Regions from separate parts of the Phreatobacter stygius genome, predicted to be linked through region 1. Evidence: predicted binding sites of a transcription regulator. Region 1 holds the regulator's gene; the other holds the start of a gene.

Region 1 (5,507 bases):
TCCGGCGCCGGGGCGGCGGCAGGGCCGCCAAATCTCACGCCGGAACCGGTTTGCGCCACGCCGCTGGCCTCGATCGAGCCGCCGAGCTGGATCGCCGCACGGGCGACATCCGCGCTGGTCGCCGCGCGCACCTCGACCCGGCCGCCGCTGGCATTGATCCGGCCGACCTGCCGGATCAGGGCCCGGGCACGGTCCGGGTCGTTTGTCGGCACCGAGACCGTCAGGAAGCCGTCGCCCTCGACATCGACCGACACCCGTTCGCCGGAACCGAGGCCAACCCGTCCGCCATGGGCGCTGATCGAACCCTCATTGGTCACGCGCCCGCCGATCAGCACGGCGTCGCCGCCGCCTCGAACGCGAATCCGGCCCTGGTTGGTGACCTCGGCGGAACGGCCATTGCCGGCATAGCGCTGGCGGCCCGCCATGAAGTCGTCATTGGTGGTATCGAGCGTCGAGGCCGTGAAGCCCGCCGTGTCGACCGAGCCGGTCCGCGTGATCTGGATGCCGTTGGGATTGACCAGATAGACCTGCCCGTTCGCCCGGACCTGACCGGCAATCGTCGACGAGGTCGCGCCGGTGACCCGGTTCAATGTCGCCGACGAGCTGTTCGGCTGCTGGAACGACACCGTTCCGCCCTGGCCGACCGAGAACGCGTTCCAGTTGATGACCGCGCGCTGCGACGTCTGGTTGATGGTCAGGGCGCCGGCGCCCGCCGGACCGATCGTTGCCGATCCCGTGGCAACCCTGCCGCCGGTCGGCAAGGTCTGGCCATGCCCCGAACCGCCGGCCAGCGGCATCATGGCAGCGCAGAGGGCTGCAACGGAAACCGAATGGCGCAGCCATTTGCGGCTGTCCGAGACCAGTTCCATCGGCTCTGTCCGGGCAATAGAAAAACCTGCCGGCGGCGCGAGGTCGCGCCCGGTCCCATCAAGCCGCTGGCTCATCGCCGACCGCCTCGCCTCTGTCTTGCGGGCCTTGCGCCCGGATTGACCGAGGACATGACACCGCCGTCCGGCGGTTGTCTTCTCAACCAGCGCACGGGCCAGGGAAAATCTCTCGCGACTTCATTGAGTTGCGCGAACCGGCGCGGACCGTCCGGCCGGCGGTCGAGCGGAACCGGTATCCCAGGGCAAGAGGTCGGATGCCAAAGTCCGCCAGGCGATACTGGTCGCCGGCGATCGGGGCCGCTCCGGGCCGCCAGCACATATCAATCGCGCAGGCCCAATACTTCACGAAATATCAACGCTTGCGGAACACATAAAGAACAGATAGGGACTGTTCATGATCTGTTCGAGCGAGTCGGGCCGGTCAAAATCAGGGGCAAACACCCGATGCTGACACGCAAGCAACACGAACTTCTCCGCTTCATTCAAGAACGGCTGAAGGAAAGCGGCGTGCCACCCTCGTTCGACGAGATGAAAGAGGCGCTGGACCTGAAGTCCAAGTCCGGCATCCATCGCCTGATCACCGCGCTCGAGGAGCGTGGCTTCATCCGCCGCCTGCCGAACCGGGCGCGCGCGCTCGAGGTCATCAAGCAGCCCGAGCAGTCGGCAGGTCCCGGGCGGGCTCGCTTTGCGCCGAGCGTCATCGAAGGCTCGCTTGGCCGGGGACGTCCGGCCGACGACGACGCGGTCATGCCGGTGTCGGTGCCGATCATGGGCCGGATCGCCGCGGGCGTACCGCGCGAGGCGATCGAGAACCGCACCAGCACGATCTCCGTGCCGCCGGAAATGCTGACCCGCGGCGAACATTATGCCCTCGAGGTGCGTGGCGACTCGATGATCGAGGCAGGCATCCTGGAGGGCGACCTGGCGCTGGTCCGCAAGACCGATTCCGCCGAGACCGGCGATATCGTGGTCGCCCTGATCGACGACGAGGAAGCGACCTTGAAGCGGCTGCGCAAGCGCGGCACGTCGATCGCGCTCGAAGCCGCCAATCCGGCCTATGAGACCCGGGTTCTCGGACCGGACCGGGTGCGCATCCAAGGCAAGCTTGTCGGGCTGATCCGGCGTTATTGATCAGCGGTCCGGCTCGAATTCGTCCGGCGCGGGACCTTCCGCAGCCGGCTGCGGTGTGGCGGGGTCCGCTGCTGGCCCCGGCCGCCTGAGCAGCGGCACCGGCGCGCCCGCCGGACGCGGGCGAAACCACGGCCGCTGGCTTGCCGGATCGCGCCCGACCTCGATCCGATAGCCCCCCTCGGCGGCAAACAGCGTGATCGCGCCGGTCCAGGCAAGGCCGCGCAGGTTCAAAACCGTCGCCTTGCAGTCGGCCGGTGGGGGAAAACGCGTGACGACGAGGCGCGCCTCGCGGCAATCATCGGCGAGCGCCTCCGGATCCCGCGCATAAGCGACCCGGCCGCCGCCTTGCAGCGCCATCGCGCAACCGATCGCGTCGCAGATCACGCCGGCGATCAGCGACTGGTCGGAGGCCAGCCGCTGGTCGGCATCGGCCGCCAGCCAGCGTTGCAGCGCGAAACGGTTGGCGCGCGGCGACAGGGCCCGCAAGCGCCCGTCGGTGCCACGTGCCGCGACGGTCAGCCCCTCGGCATCGATCGCCATCAGCGGCCGCTCGCGCAGCGGCGCCACGGTGAGCCCGAGGACCGCCACGGGCACGCCAATGAGCCTGAGCGGCGTCGACAGCATGGCAAGGCAGATCAGCCCGATCGACAGAAGTCCCAGGGCGAGCGGTCCGAAGGTTGGAACCGCGACCTTGCCGCCGGGCCAGGACGCGACCCATTCGGCCACCCTGATGAACAGGTCGATGCTCATCCCGGCCAGCGCCCAGACCGGCCGGTCGAGCCCGAGCGGCCAGAGCAGCAGCGCGATGATCTCCAGCGGCATGGTGAGGAATTCGACGATCGGCGCACCGAGCAGGTTTCCCGGCACGCCATAGAGCTGGATCTGGTTGAAGTGATAGGCCGCATAGGGCGTGGTCGCGAGCGAGGCGACGAACGAGCTCATGGCGAGGCCGGCGACGCCGTTGCTGATCGCCAGCAGGGCGCGCCCGAAACCTCGCCTGTCGCCGGCATGGTGCTCGGCCCAGGGCCGCAGCATGGCGTAACCGGAGACCAGCGCCAGCGTCGCGGCGAACGACATCTGGAAGCTCGGCCCGAGCAGGCTTTCCGGCGCCAGCGTGAGCACCAGCAGCGCGGCCAGCGCCAAGGTCCTGAGCGTCAGCGCGCCGCGCCCCAGCATGACGCCGATCAGCACCACCGCGATCATGATCCAGGACCGCTGGGTGGCCACCTCGGCGCCGGAAATGACGAGATAGCAGGTCGAGACGACAAGGGCTGCGAACGCCGCCCAGGCCTTGACCGGCCGGTTCAGCGCCAATGACGGAATGAGCGCCAGCGAGCCGCGCACCGCGACGAACACCAGGGCCGCGACCAGAGCCATGTGAAAGCCGGAGATCGACAGGATGTGATAGGTGCCGGCCGCCCGCATCGCCTCGTTGAGCCCCTCGGGAATGCCGTCGCGCTTGCCGGTGACCAGGGCATCGGCCACCGCCCCGGCATGGCCCGGAATGGCCGCGCGGATACGCTCGCTGATGGCCGAACGAACCCGGTCGAGATGGGTCCTCAGTCGCACGCCGAGCGGCGCCTCGCCGAGCTCGATCCGCCTGACCTGGCCAATGACGAAGCCGCTGGCGCCGATGCCGTTGAAGAACGCGTCGCGGCCGAAATCATAAAGGCCGGGCCCGGGCGGATCCGCCGGCGGCCGAAGCCGGACCATCAGGCTGACCGCCGCGCCGGTCTGAACACCGGTCGCCACCCGGCTGGTGACCCGCACCCGCTGCAGCGGCTGGGCGAGCGCCGGCTCGGCGCGGACGATGCGCAGGGTCAGCCGGTCACCGTTCTCGCGCCGTTCGAAGACTTCGACCCATCCCGAAATGGTCACCGAGCCGGTCTCGGCGCCCAGCACCGGATGGGCCGCGATCGCGGTGCGAGCGGTCGCGGCGGCAAAGCCGGCGGCGACCGAGGCAAGCGCCGTGGCGACCAGGAAGGCCAGGCGCCGGTCCCTGAAGCGATAGGCAAGCAGCGCCAAGAGGGCCGTCGCCACGAAGGGCCCCCACAGGCTCGGCTCGTCGGCGGCCGAGAAATAGAGCAGGATTCCGGCGCCGTAGCCGACCGGCAGGAACAGGAAGGCCCGGCCGCGTTCCTGCTCCAGCGCCAGCCATCCGACGACCCGTTCTTTCAGGCCGTCGAACAGCGCGCCGAGACCGCCGGCAGCCGCCGGTCTCACGCCCTGCCCGATCGCCGCGGCGATTGCTTGCGCGCGCGCCCTCACGTCAGCCCCCTCGGCTGGTTGTTCGCCGCCTTCGCGCCGCCACAAAGGGCAGGCAATCGCGGTTCCCCAAACCGTGCCGGGCGTGCTACAGCCACGCCCCTCGCGATATCAAGACTATCGCGAGCCCGCGCACTCTGTCGTCCTCGGATGAATCATGACGGTCGTCTCCCGCTTCGCCCCCTCCCCGACCGGCTTCCTGCACATTGGCGGCGCCCGTACCGCGCTGTTCAATTGGCTTTATGCCAAGAAGACCGGCGGCAAGATGCTGCTGCGGATCGAGGATACCGACCGCCAGCGGTCGACCCAGGAGGCCATTGGCGCGATCCTGGACGGGCTGTCCTGGCTCGGCCTCGCCTGGGACGACCAGACGATCTACCAGTTCTCGCGCGCCGAGCGGCACGCGGCGGTGGCCCGTGAACTCCTGGCCGCCGGCAGGGCCTATCATTGCTACGCGACGCCGGAGGAGCTCGACGCCATGCGCGAGCTCGCCATGAAGGAAGGCCGGCCGCCGCGTTATGACGGCCGCTGGCGCGACCGTGATCCGTCCGAAGCGCCGGCCGGCGTCAAGCCGGTGATCCGCCTCAGGGCGCGCCAGGACGGCGAGACTGTCGTCAACGACCTCGTCCAGGGCCGCGTGGTGATCCCCAACAAGGATCTCGACGACCTGGTGCTGCTGCGTTCCGACGGCACGCCGACCTATATGCATGCCGTCGTCGTCGACGACCATGACATGGGCATCACCCATGTCATTCGCGGCGTCGACCACCTGACGAATGCCGCCCGCCAGACCCAGATCTACGAGGCGCTGGGCTGGCACGTCCCGGCCATGGCCCATATCCCGCTGATCCACGGGCCTGATGGGGCGAAACTGTCGAAGCGGCACGGCGCGCTCGGCGTCGACGCCTATCGGGCCATGGGCTATTTGCCGGAGGCGCTGCGCAATTACCTGGTGCGGCTCGGCTGGAGCCATGGCGACCAGGAGATCTTCTCGACCGAAGAGATGATCGAGGCCTTCGACCTGTCGTCGGTTGGCCGGTCGGCGGCGCGCTTCGACTTCGCCAAGCTCGAAGCGACCAACGGCCACTATATCCGCAACGCCGACGATGCCAGGCTGATGCAGGCGATCGACGACGTCCTGCCCCATATCCCGCAGGGCGCCGAGATCGCCGCGAGCCTGACGCCGGCGGCCCGCGCGCAGCTCCTGAAAGCCATGCCCGGCCT
Region 2 (5,507 bases), 350 kb from region 1:
AGGGTCAGATCCGCCAGGTCCCGCGCGGCCGCTTTCGGCCCGTCCTGGTTCGGTCCGCCAAGGTGCAAGCTGGCTTCGAGGGCTGAGAGCTCGCGCTGCAGATGGGCCTCCCGCTCGATCAGCTCGGCATTGCGTTTCCGTTCGATCGCGGCCTGGTCCTCGACCTCCTTCAGGCGCGCGGCCAGGACCTGGGCATGGGCCTTCTCGGCATCGCTGCGCTGCGCCAGCGCGGCCATGGCCGCGGGCGCAAGCTGCGGACCGGCCTTGGCCTGGTCCTGCACCGTTCGCCGCGCCGCCTCGATCTCCAGGCTTTCGATGCGCCGCAAGAGCTCGGAGCGTTCATTGGCCGCCGTCTGGAGGCGCGCCTCCTGCCGGGCGATCTTTTCGTCGCGCGCGCCGAGATCCCGTTCGAGCTTGCGCAGCCGCGCGATGTCGACCCGGTTGGAGGTACCGACCATGTGCGACAGCATATGCACTTCGCCGAAGACCTCCTGGATCAGCGGCCGGTCGGCGGCGGGATGGGTCAGGACCGCCCAATAGGCGCCCGGAATATCGCCCTGGTCGAGCGCCTGGAGCCAGAGATCCCGCACCTCGGCCACCGTCGAGGCCCTGGTGAAACGCTTGATCGCCGTCTCGTGGCGCTTGTCGAGGGTCTTGTGCAGCAGTTTGCCCGCGAGGTCGTGCTGCCCCGCGGTGCGCACCCCCCGCCCGTGCAGGACGTGGTCGGTCGCCCCTTTCGCGTCGGCCTCGCCGAGCCTGACGAAGAACTGGCGCAGCTCCGCGGCACTCAGGCAGGTGCCGATGATCGAGCAGTGAAAATGCGAGGATATGTCCCAGATCTTCGACCGGCGATGGCCCTTGGGATCGACGGCAACGAACGGCGCCTGGCTTCGCGCCTGCTCGAGCACCGCATTGATCCCGGTCTGACGATGGAGGTGGAGGACTGTCAGGGTCGACACTTGGCCACTCGTCTCGTTATGTTCGTACAGCTATAACGCTACCCGGCATTCCGCCTGCCCGCAACACGCCCATGGCGACAGGCGAGATCGCCGCATCCGATCGCCTCATCCCGGTCTTGCGTCCAGCGCTATTCCCATTGGAGAATAACGCGCCATGATCTGTCGCGACGCCTGGCACGGCCCGCCGACGCGCGGCCGGCATTGGGAGATCACCGCGATCCCCGACATTCGCAAGCGCGCGGCGACGATGGCCGCGGATTTCATCCGGAAACTGGCGTCCTGATGATCGATCAGGGTGATCTGCCACGGCGTGAGACAGCCCGTGGTGATGCGTTGCGGAGACGGGCGCGCTCGCCCTGTTGGCCGGGTCCGAGGGCTATCGATCCGCAGCGGTCATCGGCAAGGTCGCGGCCGGCACCGCTGAGCGGGGGGCCACCTCAGGGCGCGCGCCACTCGCGTCTCAGGAGCGACATCAGCATCTGGTCGGCCCGCGCGCCATCGGCCCGCTTCACCGCCTCGCGCAGCAGCCCCTCCTCGACGAAGCCGAGGGAACGATAGACATGCCGGGCGCGCGGATTGTCGGTGAACACTTCGAGCAGGAACCGGTGGCAGCGCGTTTCGGCAAAGACCCAGTCGATGACCGCGGTCAGGAATGGCTTGCCGAAGCCCTGCCCGGCTGCCGCCGAGACGATGCGCTGCAGGCCAATATTGTCGGAGGCATTGTTGAGGTCGCGCAGGATGGCGAAGCCGGCGGGCAGCCCGCCAGGGCCCATGCCGATCAGATAGGCGAAATCCGCGGAGGCCATGGCGGCCTGGTGCCGCTCGGCGGACCAGCGCCCGACCTGCCGTTCGAAGGCGGGCTGACGCTCCGCCGCCATGATGAAATCGAGATCGTCAGGCGCCGCCCGGCGCAACGACACGTCGATCGCCGGGCCCGCCATGGTCGCCTGGTCGCTCAGAACGGGATTTCGTCGTCATCCATCCGGCCGCCGCCAGCCGGAGCCGCCGGGCGACGCGGCGCCTCGGCGCGGCCCATGCCCGACCGGTTTTCGATACCACCCGACGAACCGAAGCTGTCGTCGCCATAACCCGAACCGCCGCCGGCATCCGCGCCACCGCCGCCACCGCGGCCGTCGAGCAGCACCATTTCACCGCGGAAGCGCTGCAGCACCACTTCGGTCGAGTATTTCTCGACGCCCGACTGGTCCTGCCATTTGCGGGTCTGCAACTGGCCCTCGAGATAGACCTTGGCGCCCTTGCGCAGATATTGCTCGGCGACCTTCACCAGGTTCTCGTTATAAATGACGACCGCATGCCACTCGGTGCGCTCCTTGCGCTCGCCCGAGCCCTTGTCCCGCCAGCTTTCGGTGGTCGCGATGCGGAGGCTGCAGACCTGCTCGCCGTTGTTCATCCGCCTGACTTCCGGATCCTTGCCCAGATTGCCGATCAGGATGACCTTGTTGACGCTGCCTGCCATGTCGCTCTCCCTCTCCCCGCAGCCGCTGCCCGGGGCGCTTTCAGCCTGAACCGATCGGAGCCATCCCATGTTCGGCCGGCTCCGTCACCGCGCGATCGACGGGAATTCGAGATCTATCCCCAGTTTCCCGACCTCTGCTCTCGGGAATTCCGATCCGCAGCAATGTTCATTATTTGTTCTTGTCGGTTCTGGCAAGCCCCGATAAGCTCCGCCGGCGTGATCGTCTCGAATCGGCCAGCGCATCCTGTGCAAATCAGCCATCCGGTGGCCTTCAGCCCCTGGCGGTGAGGCGCTGCCGTTTCTACTTTGGGGGCTTGCTTCTTGACACGTCGACCCTTGCGCAGGTTTGGCGATCCCGCATGCCCCATGCCTGTTCTTCAGAATGCCCGCCTGCCGACAGCCTGCTTGCGCCGCTTCCCGCGTGATCGTGTTCAACGGACCTGATAGATGACCGATCTTTTCGACAAGTACCGCGACGACGTGCGGCGCCCCGACCAGCGGGTGATCTCCGTGCGCGGCGCGCGCGAGCACAATCTGAAGGGCGTCGACCTGACCATCCCGCGCGATGCGCTGGTGGTGTTCACCGGCCTGTCCGGCTCGGGCAAGTCGTCGCTCGCCTTCGACACGATCTATGCCGAGGGCCAGCGGCGTTATGTCGAGAGCCTGTCGGCCTATGCCCGCCAGTTCCTCGAAATGATGCAGAAGCCGGATGTCGACCAGATCGACGGCCTGTCGCCGGCGATCTCGATCGAACAGAAGACGACGTCGAAGAACCCGCGCTCGACGGTCGGCACGGTCACCGAGATCTACGACTACATGCGCCTGCTGTGGGCGCGGGTCGGCGTGCCCTATTCGCCGGCCACCGGCCTGCCGATCGAGAGCCAGACGGTCAGCCAGATGGTCGACAAGACCCTGGCGCTGCCCGAGGGCTCCAGGCTCTATCTGCTGGCGCCGGCGGTGCGCGGCCGCAAGGGCGAATATCGCAAGGAACTGGCCGAATATCAGAAGAAGGGCTTTCAGCGGGTCAAGGTCGACGGCACCTTTTACGAGATCGCCGACGTGCCGCCGCTCGACAAGAAGCTGAAGCACGACATCGACGTGGTGGTCGACCGGGTGGTGGTGCGCGCCGACATGGCCGCGCGGCTCGCCGACAGCTTCGAAATGGCGCTGAAGCTCGCCGACGGCATCGCCATTGTCGAATTCGCCGAAGGCAAGGACGCCAAGGGCGAGCCGCTGCGCGTCATCTTCTCGGAAAAGTTCGCCTGCCCGGTCTCCGGCTTCACCATTTCCGAGATCGAGCCGCGGCTGTTCTCGTTCAACAACCCGTTCGGCGCCTGCCCGGCCTGCGACGGCCTGGGTGTCGAACAGACGATCGACGCCGACCTGGTGATCCCGGACAAGGACCTGAGCCTGCGCAAGGGCGCGATCGGGCCCTGGGCCAAGTCGACCTCGCCATTCTACACCCAGACGCTCGATGCCCTGGCGAAACATTACGGCTTCTCGCTGACCGCGCCCTGGCGGTCGCTGCCCGAGAAGGCGCAGACCGTGATCCTGTTCGGCACCGGCGAAGAGACCGTCACGTTCAAATATGACGACGGGCTGCGCTCCTACGAGACCACCAAGACCTTCGAGGGCGTGGTCCGCAATCTCGAGCGGCGGCTGAAGGAAACCGAGAGCGAATGGGCGCGCGAGGAGATCTCGCGTTACGTTTCGGCGGTGCCGTGCAAGACCTGCGGCGGTTTCCGGCTGAAGCCCGAGGCGCTGGCGGTGAAGATCGCGGCGACCCATGTCGGCGAGATCTCGCAATTGTCGGTCCGCGCCGCCAATGAATGGTTCGCCACCCTGCCGCCGAAACTGACCGCGCAGCAGAACGAGATCGCCGTCCGCATCCTGAAGGAGATCCGCGACCGCCTGCGCTTCCTGGTCGATGTCGGCCTCGAATACCTGACCCTCGGGCGCAATTCCGGCACGCTGTCGGGTGGCGAGAGCCAGCGCATCCGGCTCGCCTCGCAGATCGGCTCGGGCCTGACCGGCGTGCTCTATGTGCTGGACGAGCCGTCGATCGGCCTGCACCAGCGCGACAACGAGCGGCTGCTCGGCACGCTGAAGCGGCTGCGCGACCTCGGCAACACCGTCATCGTCGTCGAACATGACGAGGATGCCATCCTGCAGGCCGATTATGTCGTCGATGTCGGGCCGGGCGCCGGCATCCATGGTGGCCGCATCGTCGCCCAGGGCACGCCGTCGGACGTGATGAACGATCCGAAATCGCTGACCGGCAAATATCTGACCGGCGAGATGTTCGTGCCGACGCCGAAGCGGCGCAAGCCCCAGAAGGGCCGCGCGCTGAAGATCGTCAATGCCCGCGGCAACAACCTGAAGGACGTCACGGTCGAAATCCCGCTCGGCACCTTCACCTGCATTGCCGGCGTCTCCGGCGGCGGCAAGTCGACCTTGCTGATCGACACGCTCTACAAGGCGGTGGCGCGCAAACTGAACGGCGCCAGCGAAGCCCCTGCCCCGCATGACCGGATCGAGGGCATCGAGCATCTCGACAAGGTCATCGACATCGACCAGTCGCCGATCGGGCGCACGCCGCGATCCAACCCGGCAACCTATACCGGCGCCTTCACGCCGATCCGCGAATGGTTCGCCGGCCTGCCCGAGGCCAAGGCGCGCGGTTACGAGCCGGGCCGCTTCTCGTTCAACGTCAAGGGCGGCCGCTGCGAAGCCTGCCAGGGCGACGGCGTCATCAAGATCGAGATGCACTTCCTGCCCGACGTCTACGTCACCTGCGACGTCTGCAAGGGCAAGCGCTACAACCGCGAGACGCTGGAGGTGGTGTTCAAGGGCAAGTCGATCGCCGACGTGCTCGACATGACCGTCGACGAGGGCGTGGAATTCTTCAAGGCGGTGCCCAGGGTGCGCGACATCCTGAAGACGCTGTCGGAGGTCGGGCTCGGCTACATCCATGTCGGCCAGCAGGCGACGACGCTCTCGGGCGGCGAGGCCCAGCGCGTCAAGCTGTCGAAGGAACTGGCGCGCAAGGCCACCGGCCGCACCCTCTACAT

The links. Region 1 encodes LexA, which represses DNA repair genes until DNA is damaged. Its sites were predicted from a motif close to TGTTCNNNNTGTGTTCNG; they were not measured.
Region 2: the regulator LexA is predicted to act here: its motif matches at 2,600-2,617, upstream of uvrA (excinuclease ABC subunit UvrA).

The regions. Positions count from the first base shown of each region.
Region 1 is NZ_CP039690.1:6,744,317-6,749,823, forward strand. Features, by position in the region: gene E8M01_RS31840 (MBG domain-containing protein) at 1-869, opposite strand, end outside; gene lexA (transcriptional repressor LexA) at 1,332-2,018, shown strand; gene E8M01_RS31850 (ComEC/Rec2 family competence protein) at 2,019-4,286, opposite strand; gene gltX (glutamate--tRNA ligase) at 4,441-5,507, shown strand, end outside.
Region 2 is NZ_CP039690.1:7,094,615-7,100,121, forward strand. Features, by position in the region: gene E8M01_RS33565 (DUF2325 domain-containing protein) at 1-959, opposite strand, end outside; gene E8M01_RS35815 (hypothetical protein) at 1,114-1,242, shown strand; gene E8M01_RS33570 (GNAT family N-acetyltransferase) at 1,397-1,900, opposite strand; gene ssb (single-stranded DNA-binding protein) at 1,915-2,436, opposite strand; gene uvrA (excinuclease ABC subunit UvrA) at 2,884-5,507, shown strand, end outside.